DNA from 4 places in the Azospirillum sp. TSH58 genome. Region 4 is predicted to be linked to each of the others. Evidence: predicted binding sites of a transcription regulator. Region 4 holds the regulator's gene; each other region holds the start of a gene.
What was found. Region 4 encodes PhoB, which activates phosphate uptake and scavenging genes when phosphate is short. Its sites were predicted from a motif close to TNTCATAAAACTGTCA; they were not measured.

Region 1 (5,130 bases), 420 kb from region 4:
CCACCGCGTAGGCCGAGATGATCGAGATGGCGATCTTGCCCAGCGCGATGACCAGCGCCATGACGAGGCTGTTCCACATCATGATGCGCACGGGCGTGTGCATGACGCGGTTGCCCTGCGATTCGCTCCAGGCCGAGGCGTAGTTGTTCAGCATCTCGCCGCCGGGGGTCAGCGGCAGGTTGCCGCGCCCGATGGTGGCGGCGTCCCAGGTCGAGCCGATGATCGTCACGTAGATCGGGAAGGCGAAGATCAGGACGCCCAGCATCAGGATCAGGTGCGGGACCATGTCCATCAGGCGCCCGCCGGAGCGCGGGTCGGCACGGTCGCGGGTCATGAGTAATGCACCTTGCGCTCGACGAAGCGGAACTGGATGGCGGTCAGCGCGATGACGATGACCATCAGGATCACCGACTGCGCCGAGGAGCCGCCGAGGTCGTGGTTGACCACGCCGTCCTGGTAGACGCGGAAGATCAACGTCTCCGTGGCCTTGCCCGGCCCGCCGTGGGTCAGGGCGTGGATCGTGCCGAAGGTCTCGAAGAAGGCGTAGACGATGTTCACCACCAGCAGGAAGAAGGTGGTCGGCGACAGCAGCGGGAAGGTGATCGTCCAGAAGCGGCGCACCGCCCCCGCCCCGTCGATGCTCGCCGCCTCCAGCACGGAGCGCGGGATGGCCTGCAGCCCGGCCAGGAAGAAGATGAAGTTGTAGGAGACCTGCTTCCAGCTCGCCGCCAGGATGACCATGGTCAGCGCCTGCCCGTCGTTCAGCCGGTAGTCCCAGGCGTAGCCGAGGTTGTTCAGCGCGCGGCCCAGGATGCCGATGTCCGGGTTGAAGATGAACATCCACAGCACCGCCGCCACCGCGGGCGCCAGCGCGTAGGGCCAGATCAGCAGCGTCTTGTAGGCAGACGCCGCCCGGATCTTCGAATCGGCCATCACCGCCAGCCCCAGCGCGGAGGCCAGCGACAGGACGGTCACCGACGCGCTGAAGATGATGGTGGTCTTCACCGTCTCCAGATAGTTCGGGTCGCTCAGCACCGACTCGAAATTCTCCAGCCCGACGAACTGGCTGCGCAGCCCGAAGGCGTCCTGGAGATGCACCGACTGCCACAGCGCCTGCGCCGCCGGCCAGATGAAGAAGATCAGCGTCACCGCCACCTGCGGCGCCAGCAGCAGGTAGGGCAGCGCCCTGTTGTCGAAAATCACGCGACGTTGCATGGAACCCCTTTCAACCCTCTCCCCTCCGGGGAGAGGGTGGCCCGAAGGGCCGGTGAGGGGGTTGCGCATCGCGGAGCGTCCGACACAAGCGCATCCCCCTCACCCCTGCCCTCTCCCCAGGGGGGAGAGGGAGTTACGCTCAGTTCTTGTTGGCGCGCTCGAAGTTGCGCAGGACCGTGTCGCCGCGCTTCACCGCGTTGTCCAGCGCCTGCTGGGCGGTCTGCTGGCCCTGGAACGCCTTCTCCATCTCCTCCTGGATGATGTTGCGGATCTCCGGCAGGTTGCCCAGCCGCAGCCCCATGGTGTTCTCCGTGGTGGCGGTGCGGGTCAGCTGCTCCGCCGGCACCTCGGCGCCGGGGTTCTTGTCGTAGAAGCCTTCCTTCTTCGCCAGCTCGAAGCCCTGGAGCGTCACCGGAACGTAGCCGGTGTCCATGTGCCACTTGGCGTCCACCTCCGGACGGGCGAGGTGGCTGAAGAAGGCGGCGACGGCCTTGTACTCGTCGGCGGTGCGCTTGGGCGAGGTCATCACCCAGAAGGCGGCGCCGCCGATGATCGAGTTCTTCGGCGACGAGATCGCGTCCGGCCAGTAGGGCAGCGGCGCGGCGCCCCAGTTGAACTTGGCCTCCTTCACGATGCGCCCGCGCAGGCCGGACGAGGCCTGGATCATCGCGCATTCACCCGACGGGAACAGCGAGTCCGCCGCGTTGTCGCGCCCGCCGTAGCGCAGCGCGCCTTCCTTCTGCAGGTCGATCAGCGTCTGGAGATGCTTCACGAAGAACGGGTCGTTGATCTTCAGCGTGGCGTTCAGCCCGCCGAAGCCGTTGGCCTCCGACGCGAAGGGCTTGTCGTGCAGCGCGCCGACCTGCTCGAACTGCGTCCAGGTCGGCCAGGAGAAGGTCATCGGGCAGGTCACGCCGGCCGCCTTCAGCTTGCGCGCCGCGTCGGCCACCTCCGGCCAGGTCGCCGGCGGCCTGTTGGGGTCGAGCCCGGCCTTCTGGAAGGCGTCCTTGTTGTAGAAGGTGATGGTGGTGGAGCTGTTGAACGGCAGGGCCATCATCTTGCCGTCCTTGGAGCTGTAATAGCCCCGGACCGCCGGGATGTAGGCCGCGGCGTCGAGGCCCGACCCCGTCTCGCTCATCAGCTGGTGCACCGGCTTGATGGCCGGGCCGGCGGACAGCATGGTGGCGGTGCCGACCTCGAACATCTGCACGACGTGGGGGGCGTTGCCGGCGCGGAAGGCGGCGATGGCCGCCTGCATCGTCTCCGGATAGCTGCCCTTGAAGGTCGGGTTGACCTGGACCTTGTCCTGGCTCTCGTTGAAGCTCTTCACCACCTGCTCGAGCTGGCCGCCGAGCGGCTGGGGCAGGCCGTGCCAGAATTCGATGACGGTTTTCTGCTGGGCGTGGGCGGCGCCGGTGAAACCGGCGGCGAGCGCGAAGGCGGCCGTCGAGACGGCGAGCTTGCGGCGGGTCAGCATGGTGGTCTCTCCCTGGAACCAATCGATTGCGTGATGTGCTGACATGCAGGGCGCGGGTTGCGGTCCCGCGACGGTCTTGTGAAGATTTGATGACGTGTCCCTCAGGCGCGCGCACGGACGCGCCGCATCCGCTTCCCACGGTTGCAACGTCAGTCCGGCATAAGGCACGGAACGGGACTTAGGATGGTGACGGGTGCTGCGCCGGCATCGATGGTTTTCCTCCCCGCATGTGTTTCTTTTTTGCAAGCCTTAAGGATAGAGGGGAAGGCTGTCAATCAGCCGTACGTATCAGTACGGACTATCACCCTTACGTCATCTCTCGGGGTGCCGATTTTGCGCGAGCGCCCACAGCGCGGCGTCGTCGCGGCACAGGGAGCCGGCCAGTTGCGACAGCCTGTCCCCCATCAGACCCGAGGAGCGCAGCAGGCAGTGGGACCGGCTTGGCGCCGACAGATAGAGCGACGCCGCCGGGGCCGCGACCGGCGGGGCGGGGTACAGCGCGGCGGGCGGCGGACAGTAGTAAGGCTGCGCACCGGGATTGTAGCCGGGCACCAGCCGGTCCAGACCGGGCCGGGGGCCGAAGACGCAGCCGCGCTGGTCCCAGTCCAGGCTCGTCGTCTGCGCGGCAGCGGGCAGGGCAACAAGGGCGGTCACAGCCAACCCCGCCAGTTGTCCGGCCAGCCGGAACCCTGCTTTGCGATGCATGCTTCCCTCCGATCCCAGGCCGCGCCTGTGATGCACCCAGACCATGACGCCCGGGCCGGCGGGTCGTGAACGGACCCGGCCTTCGGAGGAATTATGCGCGCTCCATCGTCCATCGGAGCCGCGCCGATGGACGGGTCGGAGAGCGCAAGCGAGGACGACGCTCTCTGTTCGTTCGGTGGAAGGAGGAGGCGGGTTTCCCCGCCCCGTCAGGCCGCGCTGCTCTTCTCGACCGACCGTTCCTCGGCGCTCTCCGCCGCCAGCGGGACCTCCACCGCGAAGACGGAGCCCTTGCCGGGGACCGAGCGCAGCGAGACCGTCAAGCCCAGCAGCGTCGCGAGACGCCGCACGATGGCGAGGCCGAGCCCCAGCCCGTGCCGGCGGTCGCGGTTCGGGTTGCCGAGCTGGCGGAAGTCGTCGAAGATCGCCGACTGGTCGGCGGGGGCGATGCCGATGCCGGTGTCCCACACCTCGATGCGCAACGCCGCGCCGCGCCGCCGCGCCGCCAGCAGCACGCCGCCCGACTCGGTGAAGCGCAGGGCGTTGGACAGGATGGGGCGCAGAAGCTGCTCCAGCAGCACCGGGTCGGTGCTCACCTCCGCATCGGCGGAACGGACGTTGAAGCGCAGGGCCTTGGCGTCGGCCTCCGGCGCGAATTCGTTGAGCAGGCGGCTCAGCGTCTCGTCGATGGGGAAGCTCTGCACCTGCGTCCGGACCAGCCCGGCCTCCAGCTTCGACACGTCCAGCAGGGCGCGCAGAAGTCCCTCCGCCGCCTCGATCGACATCTCCAGCTTCTCGCCGAGGTCGCGCGCGCCGGGATCGGTCAGGCGGCCCATCAGCAGATGGTGGAACAGATGCATGGCCTGGAAAGGCTGGCGCAGGTCGTGGCTGGCCGCCGACAGGAAGCGCCCGATCGCGGTGCGTCCCGTCTCGGCCTCCTGGCGGACCCGCTCGGTCTCGGCCTTCGCCCGCTCGGCTTCGGCGCGGGCGGCGGCCAGGGCGGCGGCGTTGGTGTCGGCGATGGCGGCGACCGCCGTGATCACCCCGTCCGCGTCGCGCACCGGGCTCAGCACCATCTCGCCCCGGGGCAGCAGGCCGAAGGCCGACACCGGCGCCCCGGTGAGGACGGCGCGGCGGACCTGCGCCTCGACCTGGGACACGATGGCCGCCGGAACGTCCAGGTCGGTCAACGCCCGGCCCTCCACCTCCTCCGGCAGACGACCGAAGGCCGCGGCAAAAGCCTGGTTGACCACGAGAAGCCGCGCGTCCAGCCCAAGCAGAGCGTGAGCGGCGCCGTTGGCGGAGACCAGAGCCTCAAGCCAGATCGCACGATTGGTCATATGACCTTCGGTTGAGTTCTTTCTGGTATACTCGCCCACAACTTCACCGCAAAAACTGAGAGTGCATCATACTTATCTTGCCACTTGCCCATCGGAGTCAAATGTCACATGCAAGACTCACTTGGGACAAATTCCGTTTGAATGTGAAAGACAACGGCCCCATTGGCCGCAGCCGGCCGCGCGGGCTATAAGTCAGGTATGTTCTTCCGCCGGAAATCCCACCCCTCCAAGCCCGCGGTTCCCCGCCCGAAGGCCCCGCGCGCCCTGGCCGTCGCCGGCCTGCCCGTGCCGCTGGAGTTGCGGGAAAGCGCCCGCGCCCGCCGGATGACCCTGCGGGTGGACGCCGGCCGCGGGCTGATCCAGGTGGTGATCCCGGTGGGCGTCCCGGAGGCCGAG
Region 2 (5,130 bases), 630 kb from region 4:
AGGTCCACCGGCACATATTGGTGAAAGGCGCGCTCCGGCAGGCGGCGGCCCATCAGCTCCGCCGAGGTGACGGTGCCGGTGGTCATCAGGACCGTCAGGTCCGGCGTCTCGTCGAGCAGGCGGTCGATGAGGACGAGGACGGAGTTGGCCTCCCCCACGCTGGCCGCGTGGATCCAGGCCAGCCGTCCGGGCGGCCGCGGGCGCGCGGCCGTGCCGAAGCGCTCTCCCCGGCGGGCGGAGTCCTCCTTGCCGGCGGCCAGCCGCCGGTCGAGATACAGACGAACCGCCGGCCCGGCGAGGGTCGTCAGGCCGCGGTAGAGTGACTGAAGCATGCGGGTCGAAACGCCATCCGACAAAACCAACGCGGCCAAGTTTCCCGGCCGCGGTCCCCACCACTTTAGCACGGGGGGCTGTGGCAGAGGTAAGGCTTTGCGCTAGCGCCCATCGGAAGGCTGATGGCCGGATGGGGCCTGCTCGCATACCAGGGTATGACGAATTTGGGGTGTCTTATGATAATTTTGAAGCAATCCGATGCTATCCTGGTGGCGTAGAAACGTTGGCAGCTTCAAGGATGGCGGGCAACGCTCCGGCCATCAACATTTCAGGATGATAACATCATGGCGGGCGTACAGGAACGTGACGGCCAGGAAAACCGGCTCCGGGCCTTCAGCATCACCGAGGCGGACATTGCGCGTCTGCGCGCCAACCGGGACTTCGCGCAGCACCGCCTGCCCTCTCTGCTGGAGCGGTGGCACAGCGCCTTCGCCGCTTGGCCGGAAATCCGCGACGCCCTGATCCTGCCGGACGTGCACGCCGCGCGCGTCGCCCATTGGACCCGCGTGGTTTCGGGCGACCTCGGTCCGGGCTTCCTGGAATCCGCCCATCGGCTGGCCAAGGCATTCTACGACCACGGTGTGCCGGGCTATGCGGTGGCCATCTGCCATCACACGGTGTCCAGCGGCATCGTCCGCGAACTGGGACTCGACGCGGCGGAAGGGCGCGGATCGCTGTTCGGATCGAGAAAGGCGGCGGAGCGGGCGGCCCTGCGCGACACGCTGGGGCGGGTCGCCTGGCTCGACCTCGAAGTGCTGCTGGAGACCTACGCGGCGGCCGAGAAGGAGAGCAAGCGCGCCATTCTGGATCAGGTCGCCGACAGCCTGGAGGGCAGCGTCCGCGGCATCGCCGACAACACGGTGGCCGCGTCGGACGAGATGAAGGGCAACGCCCAGCGCATGGCGCAGATCGCCGCCGCCACCAACCGCCAGTCGCTCGCCGTGGCCGCCGCCGCCGAGCAGGCGTCCGCCAACGTGCAGACGGTCGCCGCCGCGTCGGAGCAGCTCACCGGCTCGATCGCCGAGATCAGCCGGCAGGTCGCCCAGTCCTCGCAGATCGCCCGCGGCGCGGTGGCCGAGGCGGAGCGGACCAACGCCACGGTGAACGGTCTGGTCGACGCCGCGCAGAAGATCGGCGCGGTGCTCCAGCTCATCAACAGCATCGCCGGGCAGACCAACCTGCTGGCGCTGAACGCGACCATCGAAGCGGCCCGCGCCGGGGAGGCCGGCAAGGGCTTCGCCGTGGTCGCGCAGGAGGTCAAGAACCTCGCCAACCAGACCGCCAAGGCGACCGAGGACATCTCCGCCCAGATCGCCAGCATCCAGGAGGTCGCGCGCGGCTCCGCCGAGGCGCTGAGCGGCATCGGCACCACCATCGGCAGCATCAACGACATCGTCATCACCGTTTCCGCCGCGGTGGAGCAGCAGACCGCCGCCACCCAGGAGATCGTCCGCAACGTCCAGGAGGCCGCCCGCGGAACCCGCAGCGTGACCGACACCATCGGGGCGGTGACCAAAGGGGCGTCGGAGACGGGCAGCCTCGCCGAGGACGTGCTGGGGGCCGCCGGCAACCTGCACCGCGAGTCCGACCGCCTGCGCGAGAGCGTGGACCTGTTCATGCAGCGCATCCGCGCCGCCTGATCGGGGGGGCCGGGCCGGCCGCGCACCGGTCCGGCTTCCGTCCCCTGGTCAGGTGAACGGGCGCAGGTTCGCCAGGAACTGCTCGGCGGAGCGCCGCCAGGAGAAGTTCAGGGCATGGTCCCGGCACCGCTCCGGCGGGATGGTCAGGGCGCGTTCGACCGCCCCCTTCAGATCCTCGTCCAGGCAGCCGGCGCCGGAGCCGTCGACCACGTCCAGGGGGCCGGGCACCGGGTAGGCCGCCACCGGCACGCCCGAGGCCAGAGCCTCCAGCAGCACCAGGCCGAAGGTGTCGGTGCGCGACGGGAAGACGAAGACGTCCGCCGCGGCGTAGTGCTGGGCCAGTTCCTCGCCATGGCGGGCGCCGGCCCAATGGACCTCCGGGTATCTCTGCTGAAGCTCCGCGCGGGCCGGGCCGTCGCCGACCACCACCTTGCTGCCCGGCAGTTCGAGCCTCAGGAACTCCTCCAGGTTCTTCTCCACCGCCACGCGCCCGACATAGAGGGCGATGGGGCGGGGCAGCGCCAGGAAGCCCTTGGCGCGGGGGCGGAACAGCTCGGTGTCCACGCCGCGGGTCCAGCGCCGGATGTTGGTGAAGCCGCGGGCCGCGAGGTCGCTCTCGATGGACGGCGTCGCCACCATCACCGCCGAGGACGGCCTGTGGAAGCGGCGCACCACGGCGTAGCTGAGCGCCAGCGGCACCGGCGCCCGGTCGCGCACATATTCCGGGAAGCGGGTGTGGTAGGCGGTGGTGAAGGGCTTGCCGCGGCCGAGGCAGTAGCGCCGGGCGGCGAAACCCAGCGGCCCTTCGGTGGCGATGTGGATGCAGTCGGGGCGCAGCGCGTCGATCATCGCGTTCAGCCGGCGCCCCGCGCCCAGCGCCAGCCGGATTTCCGGGTAGGTGGGCATGGGCACGGTGCGGAAGCGGTCGGGGCCGATCACCTCCACGCGGTGTCCCATGGCCTCCAGCTCGGCTTGGACGGTGCCGATGGTGCGCACCACGCCGTTGACCTGGGGCAGCCAGGCGTCGGAGACGATCAGGATGTTCACGCCGCCGCCTTCTCCTTCACGTTCTCCTTGGCCGCCGTCTCCTTGGCCGCCGTCTCCCTGGTCGGGATGCGGGCGGGCAGCGTCGTCGCGGCGCGCCGGCGGATGTCCGCCGCCCAGTCGATGATCTCCAGCCGGCCGCAGGGATGCTCGACCAAGGCGGTGCAGGACTCGACCCAGTCGCCGTCGTTGCAATAGAGGATTCCTTCCATGTCGCGGATTTCGGCGGTGTGGATGTGGCCGCAGACGACCCCGTCCACCTTGCGGCGCCGGGCCTCGTCGCCGAGAGCGGTCTCGTAGTTGCCGATGAACTCGACCGCCGTCTTCGTCTTGTGCTTTAGGAAGGCGGACAGCGACCAGTAGGGAAAGCCCAGCTTGCGGCGCGCCCAGTTGAACAGCGTGTTGGCCTGGAGCAGGACCACGTAGGCGTTGTCGCCGATGAAGGCCAGCCAGCGGGCGTACTTCACCACCACGTCGAAGCGGTCGCCGTGGGTGACCAGGAGCCGCCGCCCGTCGGCGGTGACGTGGATCATCTCCTCCACCACCTGGACGCCGCCAAACTGCAGGCCGGCGTAGTCGCGGGCGGCCTCGTCGTGGTTGCCGGGGATGTAATAGACCTGCACGCCCTTGCGCGCCCGGCGCAGGATCTTCTGCACCACGTCGTTGTGCGCCTGCGGCCAGTACCAGGTCTTGCGCAGGCGCCAGCCGTCCACGATGTCGCCGACGAGATAGAGGTGGTCGGACTCGTTGTGCTTCAGGAAATCGAGAAGATACTCCGCCTTGCACCCCCGCGTGCCCAGATGGACGTCGGAGATCCAGATGCTGCGGTACTGCTTGACGTCGCGTGATCCGCTCATGTCCCGCTCCATCGCCATTTCGGCAAGGGTTCATGGAAACATGTCCCGTATATCGGCCGCTCATTGTCTTGACAACGATTTCGATCATCCGCATCTGTTGGGATCATTGATTTCGGCAAGACTTCTTTTCAGTGAAACAAAGGCGAAAAATGACTTTATCAAAACTGAAACAGGATGGTCACATTGGACGCTGGTGCGGCGGATGGAGGCGAATCGGTGCCTGAGACGTCCAGACCGGCCGCGGCGACCCGGCGTCGTCTTCTGATCATCCACAACCCGGTGGCCGGCGCCCGCCGCGCGCGCCGTCTGGGCGCCGCTCTGGCGGTGCTGGAGCAGCGCCACGGGGCCGTGGTGACGCTTCAGGCCACCGGCGGGCGCGGCGACGCGGAGGCGATGGCCCGCGCGGTGGCCCCCGGTGCCTTCGACGCGGTGGTCGCCGCGGGCGGCGACGGCACCATCAACGAGGTGGTCAACGGGCTGGGCGCGCGCGGCGGGGACTCGGCGATTCCCTTGGGCATCGTGCCGCTGGGCACCGGCAACGTGCTGGCGCATGAACTGGGCCTGCCGCTGGACGCGGAGGGCGCGGCGCGGGTGTTGGCGGAAGGGCGCACGCTGCCGGTGCATCTGGGTGTGGCGAATGGCCGCGCCTTCGCCATGATGGCCGGCGCCGGCCTGGACGCCCGCGTGGTGGAGGGGGTGGACACGCGGCTGAAGCGGCTGATCGGCAAGGGCGCCTACGCGGTGGAAACGCTGGCCCGGATCGCCGCGGGCGGCGGCGGTCCCTACCGTCTGGCGGTGGACGGCGGGGAGCCGGTGGAGGTCGCCTCCGTGATCGTCGCCAGGGGGCATTTCTATGGGGGGCGCTTCGTCTGCGCGCCCGACGCGCGGCTGACCGACCCGCGGCTGCACGTCTGCCTGTTCCCGCGGATGGGGCGGGGGAACGCCCTGCGCTATCTCTGGGGCGTCGCCGCCGGGCGGCTGCCGCGCTTTCCCGACTACCGCATCCTGCCGGCCCGGCGCGTGGTCATCGAAGGGCCGGCGGGGGAGCCCGTGCAGGGCGATGGCGACGTGATCGCCCGTCTGCCGGTGGAGATCGCGCTGGCGCCGTGGATCTTGCCGGTGCTGGTGCGTTGAATATTGTTTTAAGAGTCCGTTAAGGGGTCTCTTGGAAAAATTACTTGGGAACATTCAATAATTACTTCGGTCTCTAAGGATTTAAGGCGCCTGCCGCCCAGGCGGGACCGAAAGGGGGAAGC
Region 3 (5,130 bases), on a different replicon from region 4:
CCAACGTCGCCTGGGCCATCCACGGGGTGCCGACGACGGGCTTCCGCTTCTTCAACGTCTACGGGCCGCGGCAGGACCCGTCCTCCCCCTATTCCGGGGTGATCTCGATCTTCGCCCGCCGGGTGGCGCAGGGCGAGGACGTGACGATCTTCGGCGACGGCGAGCAGGTCCGGGATTTCGTGTTCGTCGGCGACGTCGTGCGCTTCCTCGTGAAGGCGATGGAGCGCCAGTCCCGGGGGGCGGAGGTCTTCAACCTGTGCACCGGCCGCCCGACCTCGCTTCTGATGCTGCTGGAGGTGTTGCAGGAGCTGTGCGCCAGCCGGGTGCGCCGCTTGCACCAGCCGGCGCGGGCGGGCGACATCCGGGTGTCCATCGGCGACCCGGCGCGGCTGCGCGCCACCTTCGGCGAGGGCTGCCGGTTCGGCCTGCTGCAGGGGCTGAGCGCCACCCTGACCGGGGAGATGCCGCGGTAACGCCGCTCTCCCCCTCCCCTAGACGTCCCGGCTCTCCAGACGGGGCAGTCCGACCACCTTCAGGCGGCTTTCGCTGAGTTCCCCCACCTGATCGAGGATCGGCAGGGCGACCGCGGCGACATGGGCGTTGATGCGCTTCAGGTCGCGCAGGATGTCCAGCACCAGGGCGCTGGTCTCGATGCTGGCGGCGTCGCCGCGGCGGACGCGGTCGAGATGGCGGGCGGTGGCGGTGCGCTCCAGCGCCCGCACCGCGTCCTTGCCGGCGATGAGCTGCCGGGCCAGCCGCCGGTCCTCCCCGATCAGGATGCCGAGCGCCGTGCGCAGGTTCTCCACCGTGCGGCGGTGCAGCTCCTCCACCTCCCGGAAATCCTCCGGGGCGAAGTGCAGATGGTGGCGGATGCGCTTGGCGGCGAGTTCCATCAGGCTCTTGTCGATGATGTCGCCGATGTGCTCCAGGTTGATGGCGAAGGCCATCAGGTCGTCGACCCGCCGGGTCTTCTCGGCGTCGAGATGACGGCGCCCGAGCTTGGCGAGATAGAGCTTGAGGGCGGTGTGCAGCCGGTCCACCCGGTCGTCGGCGCGGCTGACCTCGGCGATGGGGCGCTCGTCGTTCTGGCGCAGGGCGGTCAGGCTGCGGCACAGCATGTCCTCCACCAGATCGCCCAGCCGCAAGGTCTCGCGCACCGCGCCCGCGATGGCGACGGAGGGGGTCTCCAGCGCCGACTCGTCGAGATGCCGCGGCGTCGCCGCGTCCTCGCCCGCGTCCTCCGGCTGGGGCAGCAGCCCTTCGGTCAGCCGGGCGAGCGGCGTCACCAGCGGCAGGAAGAGCAGGGCCAGCGCCGCGTTGAAGGCGACATGCGCGCTGACCACCGCCGTCAGCGGGGCCATCCCGGCCAGGAACGACGCCGCCATCGGCACCAGCGGCAGGGCGAGAAGCGACCCGGTCACCCGGACCAGCAGGTTGCCCAGCGGCACCCGCCGCGCCGCCGCCCCGTCCGCCGATGTGGCCAGCACCGCCGGGATGGCGCCGCCGAGATTGGCGCCCAGGACCAGCGCCACCGCCGTCTCGGTCCCGATCACCCCGGCACCGGCCAGGGATCCCGCCAGCATCACCGTGGCGAGGCTGGAATGCACCGCCGCGGTCAGCGCCGCCGCGACGATCAGGGCGAACAGCGGCTCGCCGCCCAGCGCCTCCAGCATCGCCTGGACCAGCGCCGATTCCCGGACCGGCAGGGTGGCCGCGCCGAGCAGCTTCAGGGCCAACAGCATCAGCCCGATGCCGACCAGGATGCGGGCCAGCGCCCGCCGCCCGCGATGCTCGCCGCCCAGCGCGTGCAGCGCCCCGCCGAGCAGCAGCAGGCTGGGCGACAGCCAGTGCAGATCGATGGCGAGCAGCCGGGCGACGAGGCTGGTCCCGACGTCGGCGCCCAGCATCACCGCCAGTGCCATGGACGTCGTCATGAAACCCTGCCCGGCCATCGAGGCGGTCATCAGCGCGGTCGCCGTGCTGCTCTGCACCGCGATGGTGGCGGCGACGCCGGCCAGGAAGGCGGCCAGCCGGTTGCGCGTGCCGTAGCCGACCCAGCGGCGGACCGCCGCCCCGCCCCACCGGAAGACGCCCGTCCGCACCAGCCGCAGCGCCCACAGCAGCAGCGCCACGGCGCCGAGGATGTCGATCAGGACCAGGGTGGGCGAGACGGCGATGGTCGAGATGGTGGGCCTCCCGGCGTGTGGGCCTCAACAACAGGACGATGGAGCGGGGCGAGTCATGAAAACGTAACAATCGCAGGGCGCAACCTGATCCCCCGCGAAAGGCGTATCCCTTTTTGCCAGCGCACCGCCTCCGCACGCCCGGCTCACCCCCGCGTCACCAGCCAAATGCCCAGCGCCACCGGCAGGATGCCCAGCAGGTCCCAGGGCTGCACCGTTTCGCCCAGCAGCGCCCAGCCGAACAGCATGCCCAAGGGCGGCATCAGGAAGTGATAGGCGCTGGCCTCCGTGGCGCTCGTCCGCTGCAGCAGGCGGAACCACAGCAGGTAGCCGCCGATCGACACCACCAGCGCCTGATAGACCAGCGACCCGGCGAGGCTGGCGGTCAGCCGGATCGACCCGGCGTCCTCCAGCAGCAGCCCGAGGGGCAGCAGCGCCAGCCCCGCCGCCAGCACCTGCACCCCGGTGCCGGCGAGCAGCCCCGTCCGCGGCGCCAGCCGCTTGAACAGCAGCGTCCCCGCCGACAGCGCCACCAGCGCGCCGACCGCCAGCGCGATGCCCAGCGGCGCGTCCGCCCCGCTGCCCAGCCGCCCGCGCACCACCAGCGCCACCCCGGCCACGCCCAGCGCCAGCCCCACCGCCTTGCGCCGGGTCATCGCCTCGCCCAGCAGCAGGGCGGCCAGCGCCGCGGTCAGCACCGGGTTGGCGCTGACGATCAGCGCCGTCAGGCCGGAGGACACGTGGGTCATGCCGCTGTAGCTCAGCCCCAGATAGAGCGCGTGGTTGAGCAGGCCGAGCAGAGCCAGCAGGCCGAGCGTCCGCCCGGCCATTCCCCGGTACTCGCCCCGCCACGCCGCGACGGCGGCCAGCAGCGCCCCGGCGATCAGGAAGCGGAAGGCCAGCAGCAGCAGCGGCGGGCAGTCGGCCAGCCCGATCTTCCCAGCGGCGAAGGCCGAACTCCAGGCCAGGCAGAAGGGCACGACCAGGGCGAGCGGCGCCGCCCGCGGGGCGGTCAGGGCTAAGGGGTGTGTGGCGGCGTGAGTCATGGCCGGTCCTCTCCCATGCGGAAGGATGCACGTTGGAGAGAGGATGGCGCGGACCCTTTTCATTTGGAAATTGGATGATATCATCCATTGCATTCGAAATCTGAATGGTCGGTCCAATGCGCGAGATGGATCTGGGCCTGCTGCGCACCTTCGTGTCGGTGGTGGACGCCGGCGGCTTCACGCGGGCCGGGGAGCGGGTGCACAAGACGCAATCGACGGTCAGCCAGCAGATCCGCCGGCTGGAGGAGCAGGTCGGCCTGCCGCTCCTCGACCGCAACAGCCGCGCCGTCGCGCTGACCGACGATGGGGAGCGGCTGCTCGGCTACGCCCGCCGGCTGCTGGCGCTGAACGACGAGGCGAACGCCGTGCTGTCCGGACGACCGGCGGCGGAGGTGGTGCGGCTGGGCGTTCCGGAGGATTACGCGGTGGAGCGGCTCCCCCGCCTGCTCGCCGACTTCGCGCGGGCGAACCGGCGGCTGCGGCTGGACGTGCGCTGCGACCTGTCGGTGCGGCTGCGCGCCGACGTGGAGTGCGGCGACCTCGACATCGCCCTGGTCAAGCAGGAGCCCGGCCGCCCCGGCGCGCTGCGCGCATGGCGGGAGCCGCTCTGCTGGGTCGGTCCGGCGGCGGAGGACCTGCACCGCGAGGACCCGCTGCCGCTGGTGCTGTTCCCGCAGGGCTGCGTCTACCGCAACCGCGCGGTGCACGAGTTGGAGCGCGCGGGGCGGCGCTGGCGGGTGGCCTATTCCAGCCCCAACCACGCCGGGGTGCGGGCCGCGGTGTCCGGCGGGCTGGGCGTCAGCGTGCTCCCCCACAGCGCCCTGCCGACGGGCGCCCGCTTCCTGGGCGTGGCCGACGGCCTGCCGGCGCTGCCCGAGACGGAACTGGCGCTGCTGACCGGAGGCGCGGCGCGCGGCGCGGGGGTGGAGATGGTCACCGCGCTGCTGACGGAGAGCCTTCCCGAGCCGGTGTGGGCGTGAGGGGCCGGTGCGGCGGGGCGACGGGCGGGCTACCCCTTTCGCGCACCCCAAAAAGGTCACGCGCCCCGCGCTTGCCGGATGGATGAAGACTCCGACCCCGGATGTTCATTCGGGTGAGACGCATCCTGGAGCCATCATGACGCACATCCGCTTCGCCCCCAAATCCCTCGCCATCGCGCTGCTGGCCGGTGTGGCGGCCTTGGGCGCGGGGATGTCCCCGGCCCTCGCCGATCCGCCCGATTGGGCGCCGGCCCATGGCTGGCGCGCCAAGCAGGAACGCCATCATGAGCGCGAGCGCCATCACCGTGAGCACCACGAACGCGACCGTCACGAGCGGGCCCGCTATTACGATCACGGCTACATCGACGGCGGCTATGGCGACGGGCGCGTGGTGATCGTCCGCCGGCCCCCGCCGGTGGTGGTCTATGAGGAGCCGCCGGTCGTGCATTACGCCCCGGCCCCCGTCTACATCGAGGAGCCGCCGCCGGTGATCGTCCAGCAGCGCCCGCGCGTGGTCCGCGCGGCGCCGCAGGTGGTGGAATGCGGGCCGCTCGACGGCGACCTGATCGGCGTGCTGGGCGGGGCTGCCGTCGGCGGGCTGGTCGGTTCGCAGTTCGGGCGTGGCGACGGCAAGCTGGCGGCCACCGCCGCCGGCACGCTGGGCGGCGCCATGCTGGGCGGCGCGATGACGCGCGGCGGCGGCTGCTAAGCCCCTAGATGCCAAACCTCGAAAGAGGTCAGCCGACGCCCCAGCCGCCAGTGTCCGGGAAGGGGATCGGCGGGGGCGGGGCCGGGACGACCGTGGCAGGCGCCGTCAATCCCGTGGGCAGCGGCGGCGCACCCGCCGGGGTCGGCAGCAGCCGGGCGGCCTTCGCCCACCAGCGCGGCTGCGCCGCCTGGATCGAGCGGGCGGCGGCGGCG
Region 4 (5,130 bases):
GCGGGGTGAACGAGCGCGAGTACACGCTGGACATCACCGAACGCCAGAGCGTCATGATGGTGGGGAACGGCGCCCAGATGAAGGGCATCGCCCGCGCCGTCGTCGGCAACGACAGCGGCGTCCAGAAGCATTCGCTGACCGTCGCCCAGGGCGGCGAGTTCGTCGGCAACATGTCCCTGCCCTACACGCGCTGGGCCGTCATGAGCAAGGAGGGCAAGGTCGTGGCCTCCGGCGACACGATGGACCCGACGAAGTCGGGCGAGGACATGCTGAAGAAGCCCAGCTTCAAGATCGAGCCCGGCCAGTACGAGCTGGTGATCGTCCCGCCGAAGAACGTGATCGGCGAGATCCCCTACCAGCTGAACTTCATCCAGAAGGTCGCCAAGGCGCCCGAATCGACCGAGGAACGCCCGTTCGACAAGATCATGCGGGAGCGCGAGGCCCGGCTGAAGCAGTGGGCGGCGGAGGACGCGAACAAGTCGTCCAGCAAGGCGAAGACCACCCCCTACAAGATGAGCCTGCTCGCCTGACGCCGCCCGCCGCGGCGAGGTCCTGAGCGAGGGGACTTGCGCGGCACGGGGCGTTCCGCGCTATTCTGCGGATCATGGATTTCACCGACACCCAGCTTCACCGCTATTCCCGCCACATCATCCTGCCGGAGGTCGGCGGCGTCGGGCAGGAGGCGCTTCTGCGCGCCCGCGTCCTGGTCGTCGGGGCCGGCGGGCTGGGCGCGCCGCTGCTGCTCTACCTCGCCGCGGCGGGGGTGGGCACGATCGGCGTCATCGACGACGACACGGTGGACCTGTCCAACCTGCAGCGGCAGGTGATCCACGACGAATCGTCGCTCGGCGTCCCGAAGGTGGAGAGCGCCGCCGCCCGCATCCGCGCGCTGAACCCCGACGTGGCGGTGGAGGTGCACAAGGCGCGGCTGACCCGGGACAACGCGCTGGACCTGATCGGGCGCTACGACATCGTCGCCGACGGGTCGGACAATTTCGCCACGCGTTTCCTGCTGAACGACGCCTGCTACTTCGCGAAGAAGACGCTGGTGTCGGCGGCGATCCTGCGCTTCGACGGGCAGGTGTCCACCTTCAAGGCCCATCTCGGCGACCCGCACCCCTGCTACCGCTGCCTGTTCCCGGAACCGCCGCCGCGCGGTCTGGTGCCGTCCTGCTCCGAGGGCGGCGTGCTGGGGGCGCTGGCCGGCTTCGTCGGTTCGCTCCAGACGACCGAGGTGCTGAAGGAGATCATGGGCATCGGCGAGGGCCTATCGGGCAGCCTGATGATGCTGGACACGCTGCACGCCTCGTTCCAGCGCATCACGGTGCGGCGCGACCCGGACTGCCCGCTGTGCGGCGCCCACCCGACCATCCACGACCTGTCCGCCCATTGAGCGGCGCCTCGGAGAGCCCTGAACCATGGAAGGTCCCGAGTCCCTGTCCATCGTCCTGTTCGCGGGCGGCTTCGACCGGGTTCACTACGCCCTGGTGATGGCCAGCGCGGCGGCGGCGACCAACCGCAAGGTCACCCTGTTCTTTACCGGCCGGGCGCTGAACACGCTGCTCGCCGCAGACGCGGACGGCGCGCCGGGCTGGCACCGGCTGGACCCCGCCGACGACGGCGGTTCTCCGGCGGAGCGCGACGCCTTTTTCACCGCCAACGGATTGGCCGGGTTCGAAGAGCTTCTGGAGGCCTGCGTGATGCTCAAGGTCACGGTCATGGCCTGCGAGATGGGGCTGCGCGCGCTCGGCCTGCCCGCCGGGGTGCCGATGCGCCCCGACGTGCCGGTGAAGACCGGCGGAGTCGTCACCTTCCTGAACGACGCGCCGAAGACCGGCGCGATCCTGTTCGTGTGAGCGCGATGACCGACGACCACAGCCTGGTGATCGAATACGCGAACCGCTTCGAGGCGATCGCCGCGGAGGGTTTCGAAGGCCACCCCTACCGGGACGCGCTGGCCCATCTGGCGCAGCACGTGACGGCGCACCCCGATCTCGCCCCGCGGGTGGCGCACGCCCTGCGCGTGATGATCGGCTTCATCGAAGACAGCGACCGGGCGAAGCGCTTCGGCCCGAAGGTGGACATACTGCGGGAGGCGGTGGGGCTGCTGGAGGGGTGAACAGCTCCGGCACGTGGGCCCCCACCCCGGCCCTCCCCCGCTGCGCAGGGGAGGGAGATGGGCGCGAAACGGCGGCAGTCCCCTCCCCTGCGCAGCGGGGGAGGGTTAGGGTGGGGGCACGGTTTGCGCCGATTTCCGCCGGAAAACGGTCAGATGGACTTGCTGTCCAGCGCGTAGCCCGCTGAACGGACGGTGCGGATCAGGTCCATCTCCGTCTCCTCGTTCATCGCCTTGCGCAGGCGGCGGATGTGCACGTCCACGGTGCGCGGCTCGACATAGACGTCGTGGCCCCACACCACGTCGAGAAGCTGCTCGCGCGAGAAGACGCGGCCGGGATGCTGCATGAAATGGCGCAGCAGGCGGAATTCGGTCGGCCCCAGATGCACGTCACGGCCGTTCCGGCGCACCCGGTGGGCGGCCAGATCCATGGTCACGTCGGCGAACTGCAGCGTCTCGTCGGTCATGCCGGGGGCCGAGCGGCGCAGGACGGCGCGCATGCGGGCGACCAGCTCGGTCGGGGAGAAGGGCTTGGTGATGTAGTCGTCGGCACCGGAATTCAGGCCGCGCACGCGGTCCGCCTCCTCGCCGCGGGCGGTCAGCATGATGATCGGGATGTCGCGCATCTTGCTGTTGCGGCGCATCTGGCGGCAGACCTCCAGCCCCGACATCAGCGGCAGCATCCAGTCGAGCAGGACGATGTTCGGCGTCTGCTCGCCGGCCAGCAGAAGGGCTTCCTCGCCGTCGGTGGCGGCGTTCACGCGGAAGCCTTCCTTCTCCAGATTGTACTTCAGCAGCGTCACGATGTCGGCTTCGTCCTCGACGATGAGGACGAGCGGCTTCAGCGCCGAATTCATGCTTGTCCCGCTCCCACTGCGCGTCTCGCCGTCACGCGGCATGTCCCGCTCCATCGTTATCCGGGCCGCCGTCCCGCGGCAATCCCCGTTCCACAGCCTCCGTGGCCGCATCCATGACCGAACCGTCCGGCTCGACCACGGCGAAGCTGCTGCCGTCGTTCTTCGGACGCGCGGCGCGCAGCGTCGTCCCGACCACCAGATAATGGATGGTCTCGGCGATGTTGGTGGCGTGGTCGCCGATCCGCTCCAGGTTCTTCGCCATGAACAGCAGGTGGGTGCAGGGCGTGATGTTGCGCGGGTCCTCCATCATGTAGGTCAGGACCTCGCGGAACAGGCTGGTGTAGAGGTCATCCAGCTCCTCGTCGCGCTCCCAGGCGGCGATGGCGCGCTGGACGTCGCGCTCGATGTAGGCGTCCAGCACGTCCTTCATGATCGACTCGACCAGCCGCCCCATGCGCGGGATGGCCACCGCCGGGCGCACCACCGGCACCTGGGCCAGCGCCAGCGAGCGCTTGGCGATGTTGGAGGCGTAGTCGCCGATCCGCTCCAGGTCCGACGCGATCTTCAGCGCCGACACGATCTCGCGCAGGTCCTGGGCCAGCGGCTGGCGCAGGGCGAGCAGGCGCACGGCCTCGGCGTCGATGTCGCGCTCGTAGGCGTCGATGCGCCGGTCCGCCTGCATGACCTGGGCGGCCAGCGCGACGTCGCGGCGGGCCACCGCCTTCACGGCGGCGTCCACCTGCGCTTCGGCGACGCCGCCCATCTGGGTGATCAGGTTGGACAGGCGCTCAAGTTCGTGCGCGAAGGAGCGCACGATGTGTTCGGTGCTCATGCTTCACGTCCTTCGCTGATGGAGGAGGAGCGGCGATGCCGAGGGTCAGATGCCGGGGATCAGACGCCGGCGATCAGCCGTAGCGGCCGGTGATGTAGCCCTGGGTGCGCTCGTCCCGCGGGTTGGTGAAGATTTCCTCGGTGTCGTCGCACTCCACCATGTCGCCCAGGTGGAAGAAGGCGGTCTTCTGGGAGACGCGGGCCGCCTGCTGCATGTTGTGGGTGACGATGACGATCGTGTAGTTCTCGCGCAGCTCGTCGATCAGCTCCTCGATGTGGGCCGTCGCGATGGGGTCGAGCGCCGAGCAGGGCTCGTCCATCAGGATCACCTCGGGGCTGACGGCGATGGCGCGGGCGATGCACAGGCGCTGCTGCTGGCCGCCGGACAGGCCGGTGCCCGGCTCGCGCAGGCGGTCCTTCACCTCGTTCCACAGGCCGGCGCGCTGCAGCGAGGTCTGGACGATCTCGTCCATCTCGTCGCGGTGGCTGGCGATGCCGTGGATGCGCGGGCCGTAGGCGATGTTGTCGTAGATCGACTTCGGGAAGGGGTTCGGCTTCTGGAAGACCATGCCGACGCGGGCGCGGAGCTGCACGGCGTCGATGTTCTTGCCGTAGACGTCCTCGCCGTCGAGCGCGATCAGCCCCTCGACGCGGCAGTTCTCGATGGTGTCGTTCATGCGGTTCAGGCAGCGCAGGAACGTCGACTTGCCGCAGCCGGACGGGCCGATCAGGGCCATCACGCGGTTTTCCTGGATCTCCAGGTTGATGCCCTTGAGCGCCTGCTTGGCCCCGTAGAACACCTTGACGTCGCGGGCGACCATCTTGGTGCCGTGGATGCCGGCGGCGGGACGCGAAGCCATGGCCGTAGCCGGGATGTGGGTCTGGACGCTCATGGGGTTACCAACGCCTCTCGAATTTCTTGCGCAGGAAGACGGCCAGGCCGTTCATCAGGATGAGGAAGGCGAGCAGGATCAGGATCGCCGCGGAGGTGCGCTCCGTGAAGGCCCGCTCGGGGCTGTCCGCCCACATGTAGATCTGCACCGGGATGGCCGTGGCGCTGTCGGTCAGGCCGCCGGGGATGTCCACGATGAAGGCGACCATGCCGATCATCAGCAGCGGCGCCGTCTCGCCCAGCGCGCGGGCCATGCCGATGATGGTGCCGGTCAGGATGCCCGGCAGGGCCAGCGGCAGGACATGGTGCGTCACCGTCTGCAGCGGCGAGGCGCCGACGCCCAGCGCGGCCTCGCGGATCGACGGCGGCACTGCCTTCAGGGCGACGCGGGAGGCGATGATGATGACCGGCAGGGTCATCAGGGCCATCACCAG

Region 1: ugpB (sn-glycerol-3-phosphate ABC transporter substrate-binding protein UgpB) is a predicted target of PhoB. The motif match lies at 2,772-2,787, and genes of this name have one in related genera.
Region 2: TSH58p_RS14835 (diacylglycerol kinase family protein) is a predicted target of PhoB. The motif match lies at 4,029-4,044, and genes of this name have one in related genera.
Region 3: TSH58p_RS27310 (Na/Pi cotransporter family protein) is a predicted target of PhoB. The motif match lies at 2,238-2,253, and genes of this name have one in related genera.

What each region holds. Positions count from the first base shown of each region.
Region 1 covers NZ_CP022364.1:1,332,314-1,337,443, forward strand. The annotation lists gene ugpE (sn-glycerol-3-phosphate ABC transporter permease UgpE) at 1-334, opposite strand, end outside; gene ugpA (sn-glycerol-3-phosphate ABC transporter permease UgpA) at 331-1,215, opposite strand; gene ugpB (sn-glycerol-3-phosphate ABC transporter substrate-binding protein UgpB) at 1,355-2,692, opposite strand; gene TSH58p_RS09850 (hypothetical protein) at 3,005-3,397, opposite strand; gene TSH58p_RS09855 (HAMP domain-containing sensor histidine kinase) at 3,604-4,734, opposite strand; gene TSH58p_RS09860 (M48 family metallopeptidase) at 4,933-5,130, shown strand, end outside.
Region 2 covers NZ_CP022364.1:2,388,019-2,393,148, forward strand. The annotation lists gene TSH58p_RS14815 (3-deoxy-D-manno-octulosonic acid transferase) at 1-332, opposite strand, end outside; gene TSH58p_RS14820 (globin-coupled sensor protein) at 618-1,973, shown strand; gene TSH58p_RS14825 (glycosyltransferase family 1 protein) at 2,022-3,020, opposite strand; gene TSH58p_RS14830 (UDP-2,3-diacylglucosamine diphosphatase) at 3,017-3,874, opposite strand; gene TSH58p_RS14835 (diacylglycerol kinase family protein) at 4,091-5,008, shown strand.
Region 3 covers NZ_CP022367.1:1,288,860-1,293,989, reverse strand. The annotation lists gene TSH58p_RS27315 (NAD-dependent epimerase/dehydratase family protein) at 1-473, shown strand, start outside; gene TSH58p_RS27310 (Na/Pi cotransporter family protein) at 492-2,132, opposite strand; gene TSH58p_RS27305 (DMT family transporter) at 2,330-3,229, opposite strand; gene TSH58p_RS27300 (LysR substrate-binding domain-containing protein) at 3,346-4,209, shown strand; gene TSH58p_RS27295 (glycine zipper 2TM domain-containing protein) at 4,346-4,918, shown strand; gene TSH58p_RS27290 (4-(cytidine 5'-diphospho)-2-C-methyl-D-erythritol kinase) at 4,947-5,130, opposite strand, start outside.
Region 4 covers NZ_CP022364.1:1,753,983-1,759,112, reverse strand. The annotation lists gene TSH58p_RS11835 (hypothetical protein) at 1-530, shown strand, start outside; gene TSH58p_RS11830 (molybdopterin-synthase adenylyltransferase MoeB) at 605-1,393, shown strand; gene TSH58p_RS11825 (DsrE family protein) at 1,419-1,856, shown strand; gene TSH58p_RS11820 (hypothetical protein) at 1,862-2,119, shown strand; gene phoB (phosphate regulon transcriptional regulator PhoB) at 2,269-2,973, opposite strand; gene phoU (phosphate signaling complex protein PhoU) at 3,005-3,805, opposite strand; gene pstB (phosphate ABC transporter ATP-binding protein PstB) at 3,879-4,664, opposite strand; gene pstA (phosphate ABC transporter permease PstA) at 4,702-5,130, opposite strand, start outside.